DNA from 2 places in the Mycobacterium gallinarum genome. Region 2 is predicted to be linked to the other one. Evidence: predicted binding sites of a transcription regulator. Region 2 holds the regulator's gene; the other holds the start of a gene.

Region 1 (2,458 bases), 2.6 Mb from region 2:
AGAAACTGATTCGCGTGCGCGGCCATGCGGATCACATCGCCGATCGGCACCACCGTGCCGCCGCCGCTGACGCCGACCCCGGCGCGGCTCTCCAAGTCCTGCAGGGTGGTGCGGATGATGATCGAGGTCGGCAACCCGTTGTGCTGTCCCAGCACCCCGCTGGCCAGCACGCTGCGCCCGACCGCCAGCAGCGCGTCGTGCTGACGCTGTGCAAGCGTCCGATGATCGTTGTCGATCTGGGCTTGGCTCGCAGTGCCCGAGATGCAGGGGCTCTCATCATCGGGATTGCACATTCCCGGCGCGGCCCACTTGGCGTGGATCGCCTCCAGCGTGGCCGCCAACTCCGGGGTGAGATTGCCTTTCAACGGGGTCATCTTGTCCGAACCCTGCGGCCCCTTTGACACGCCGCGGCGGCGTGCGCGTTCGGCATCGTCGGGTTCGGGGCCGTCCTGGTCCAGCAGGAACAGGGTGCGCTCGGCCTGATCCCTGAGTTCCTTGGGTCCCAATCCGACCGCGTGGCCGACCAGATCGACTTCGATCTGCGCGCGGGTCAGGGTGTCGATCGCAGGCGGGATGCGGTCCATCGCCTTCCGCAGCACCTCGACATGCTCGCCGTTGATCATTCCGCGCGCCTGCGCGAGCGCAACACACGGCAGCACCGGATCCAGCGGCTCTCCGGTCAACGCGCGGCGCGGTCCCAACAGCGCCGCCTCATCGAGGCGACGCCCCGCCTCCGACGTCGAGAGGCGCCATCGCGTCGCCAACACCTGACGCCAGGACTTGGCGCCCATCTCCTTGGCCGTCGCCTCGATCTGCAAGCGGGCCAACATCCGGTGGGCCTGGGTCGGCAACTGACACGACAGCGTTTCCAGTTCATCAAGAGCAGCAACCAGTTCGGACTTGGTCAGCACGTCGATGGGCAGCGCGGCCACATGATCGTGCGCGGCACGCAGGGCGGCGATCGCTTCCCGCACCGCCTCCGCACTCATGACTCGAACATACGTTCGAACTCTAAGGAAACTCTAGAAGAAATCCGAAGAGACCTCTAAGAACCTAAAGCGTTGTCGTGCAGTCGAATTCGAGCGACATTGTCGCTCGAATGTCGCTCGATTGTCGCTCAGTCGTCGTCCATCGCCAGCACCTCGAACGGCTCCGTCGGCGTCTCGGCGACAGCCACCTTCGCCGCCGAGTCAGTGGGGATCACGTCCCCGTGCAGCGCGGCGAGCGCCGCGTTCGTACCCACATCGTGACCCGCCCGCTCGCTCAGCAGCCAGCGGACTTCGAGCAGATCGCAGTACGCCTGGATCGGGGTGCCCTTGTTGCCGACGACGTCGTGGGCCAGCCTCTCGTACGGGGTCAACACTTCGATCACCCACAACCTCGCCGCGGTGCGCTCGTCGACGTCGTGGCCCGCCTCTCGGCACAACTGCGCCTGATACGCGAGCAGATCGCCAAGCAAGATCTGGGCCTGACCCTCGCCCACATCGAGTCCCGCGAGCTCCTGCAGACGCTGCGCGTGGTAGCGCCGATCACCCACGGCGACACGGAGTTTGAGCTTGCCCGCCTCGATCGGCTGCAGCGACACTTCGTCGACCGCGAAGCCGAGGTCGTTCAGTTTCCGCACCGTCCCCTCGACGCGGTAACGATCGGTGAACCCGAAGACGGGCTCGGCGTGCAACGCGTCCCACAGCATGTCGTAGCGAGCCCTGGTGTCCTGAACCTCGGAGATCAGCACGTCCTCCAGTGCCGTCTGTCCAAGCCGCTCGGCCAGGTCGACCATTCCCATCGCGACGTTCTCGACCATGATGTCGAGGTCGTGCTCGCGTTGCCCCCGACTCAAACTCGGGTGTACTTCCGAGGTTTCCGCGTCGACCAGCCACGCCTGCAGCAGCTGACCGTCGCGGGAGAACAATGTGTTCGCCAGCGAGCAGTCACCCCAGAACACACCGTGCCGGTGCAGTTCCACCAGAAGGCCGGCCATTCCGTCCAGCAGCCGCGCACGGTGTTTCGGTTGGTCCGGCGGCAGCCGCATGAACAGCCGGCGATATTGCCAAGACCCTTCGAGGTAGCGGGTGACCAGGATCGCGGTGTCGAATTCGGGCTGCACCACCACACCGGCGGGACGCACCGCGGGCAGGCCCATCTCCTCGAGCCGCCGCAGGACGTCGTACTCCTTGGCCGCGATCCGCGGCGGCATGTCCTTGACCGCCCACAGCGCACCATCGGCGTCGACGAACTTCACCAGGTGACGGCTGGGCCCCACCGCGATGTCGCGCAACGGGACGTCGGGAACCGTCCAGTCGTGGAGTGGCCGGTCCCACGGGAGCCCCAGCAGACCGGGAGTCGGTGTCCGGAGCCGGAAGTCCGGCGCTGGCATGCTAATTCAGGCGCTCACCCGACTCGGGGTGGAACAGATGCACCGCGCCTTCGGGGTTCTTACGCAGTCGCACCGTGTCGG
Region 2 (2,458 bases):
CGGGGTGCGATGGCGGCAGCCTGGGACCGGCTCGGCGGGGCCAAGGGCGAGCTGGGTGCGCCGATGGCCGACCAGACGGAGGCCGGCGACGTCGTCACGCAGCGCTTCACCGGTGGCGTCATCTCGTGGGACCGAGCGAAAAACACCTTCAGCACCGAACCGGCCAATCTGGCCGCCGAATTGGCCGGCCTCGAGGTGCCGGGCCAGCAGCCGGCGGCCGAGGCGCCGGGCAGCCCCCAGGCGTCAGATTCCAACGACACCAACAAGTGGTTGAAACCGAACGTGTGGTGGCTGCTGGCGCTCGTACCGTTGGTGGCAGTGATCGGAGCCGTCGTGCTCGCGATCGCGCTGCGACGCCGCAACAAGGCCGATCCCTTTGCGTCCGACGAATCTCTTGCGATGCAAGACGTCCGATTCAGCGGCGACGCCGATGCCGCGTACAGCACCGCGGCCGCTTCGGATCGGGTGACTACCGACGACGAGTACGCCGCGGCGATGTTCGGCGATCGCTACGCAGGCGGGGGATTGGGCACACTGCCGCGCCGGGGCGAGGACATGCCACCGGAGGTCGTGCACGAGGAGGAAGACCTTTGGGGTGCGCCCTCGTCGGCATCGAGCGTTGAGGAGACCTCGCACGACGTCGCGGACGCCAACGACAACGACGAGCCGCCGGCCCGCGATGACGAGCCCGACGATGACGACGACGACCCGGACACCGTCGATACGGCACCGACTCGTATTCAGACCGCCGAAGCGGCGCTTGCCGCCGCGGCGGCGGCCGCCGCGGTCAAGCGCGACCCCCTCATCGATACCGGACGCCATGCTCGCATCGATGTCGACGACGAGCCGCCAACGCAGCGCGTCGCCTTCCTGGTGCCACTCGACGACCCGAACGAGGCGCCGGAGGGCTACCCCGTCAAGGCGAATACCAAGACTGGTGTGTATTGGGCGCCCGGCAGTCCTGCGTACGACGATGCCAGTGCCGAAATCTGGTTTGCCAGTGAGGAACTCGCGCGCGTGAACGGCTTCGTCACCGACGGCGAGGCCCGCTAGATCTTGCGGATCACCGTCACGACCTTGCCCAGCACGACGGCGTCGTTGCCGGGAATCGGATCGAACGCCGGGTTGTGCGGCATCAGCCACACCTGACCGCGCGTGCGCTTGAACGTCTTCACCGTCGCCTCACCGTCGATCATCGCGGCGACGATATCGCCGTTGTCCGCAACGTTCTGTTGACGCACGACCACCCAGTCGCCGTCACAGATCGCCGCGTCGACCATGGAGTCGCCGACCACCTTCAGCAGGAACAGCGAGCCCTCGCCGACCAATTCCTTCGGAAGCGGGAAGACATCCTCGACGGCCTCTTCGGCCAGGATCGGGCCGCCTGCGGCGATGCGGCCCAGCACCGGTACGAAGGTCGGTTCCGGCAGGGCGTCGGAGCCCGCGACGTCCGTGGCGACGACCGGTGGCGCATTGTCGGCGCCTCGGACGTCCACGGCGCGCGGACGGTTGGGGTCGCGGCGTAGATAGCCCTTGCGCTCCAACGTGCGGAGTTGATGCGCCACCGACGACGTCGACGTCAGTCCGACCGCGTCGCCGATCTCCCTGATGCTCGGGGGATAGCCGCGACTGGTCACCGAGGCGCGGATCACGTCGAGAATGGTGCGTTGACGCTCGGTCAGACCCGTGTCGAGCCCACCTCGCCCGCCGGTGCCGTCTGTGCCACCCGGGGTATCGCTGCTGGAGTCCATGGCGCGAATGTAGCCCGTGACAGCCGATTAATCAAACATGTGTTCGAGGCGTGTCGGATGGCTGCGAGTGCCAGATCCGGCCGGCCGAACGTGTCAGTGGGCGCCGCTATCGTTTGGCAACAGTTCGATCACATGTTCTATTAATCGAACACCTGAGCGAGTATGTTCGAACACAAGAGCGAACGACCTTGGACCGGAAGGCAGGAAGATGACGATTCTCGAGACGCGGGAAATCCAGGCAACACCTGTGGTCAGGCCGGGTATCCGGCCCGCGGGTGCACGGCGGCGGCCACCGTCACGGCGGCCCGGCGGCGCCCCGATGCGATACCGCAGCTCCGGTGTCCTCGTATCGCGCGCTCCGCGCCGGCGCCGGCCCATCACCCCGGTCACGACGGTCCTGTTGGCGATGGTCGCCGCAGGCATCACGGTGTGGCTCGGGCTGGTGGCACAGTTCGGCGGTGTCGTCGGCGAATCGGCCCCGGTGCCCGACCGGCTCGCGGTGGTTCAGGTGCAGACGGGCGAAACGCTGCAGCAGGTGGCGGGCCGAGTGGCGCCCGACGCGCCGGTGGGAAGCGTTGTCGACCGGATCCGCGAACTCAACCATCTCGACACTGTGGCGATTCATGCCGGCCAGACTCTGATCGCACCGATCAGCTGACGGTGTGCCATGGGCGGTGAAAACATCAGCCGCACAACGGCATTCGGTA

The links. The regulator LexA, encoded in region 2, represses DNA repair genes until DNA is damaged. The targets are predictions, from matches to a motif close to CGAACANNTGTTCG.
Region 1: G6N42_RS17070 (HNH endonuclease signature motif containing protein) is a predicted target of LexA. The motif match lies at 994-1,007, and genes of this name have one in related genera.

What each region holds. Positions count from the first base shown of each region.
Region 1 is NZ_AP022601.1:3,508,588-3,511,045, forward strand. It holds gene G6N42_RS17070 (HNH endonuclease signature motif containing protein) at 1-989, opposite strand, end outside; gene G6N42_RS17075 (DUF4032 domain-containing protein) at 1,118-2,377, opposite strand; gene G6N42_RS17080 (ABC transporter ATP-binding protein) at 2,379-2,458, opposite strand, start outside.
Region 2 is NZ_AP022601.1:902,631-905,088, forward strand. It holds gene G6N42_RS04445 (LGFP repeat-containing protein) at 1-1,053, shown strand, start outside; gene lexA (transcriptional repressor LexA) at 1,050-1,751, opposite strand; gene G6N42_RS04455 (LysM peptidoglycan-binding domain-containing protein) at 1,960-2,409, shown strand.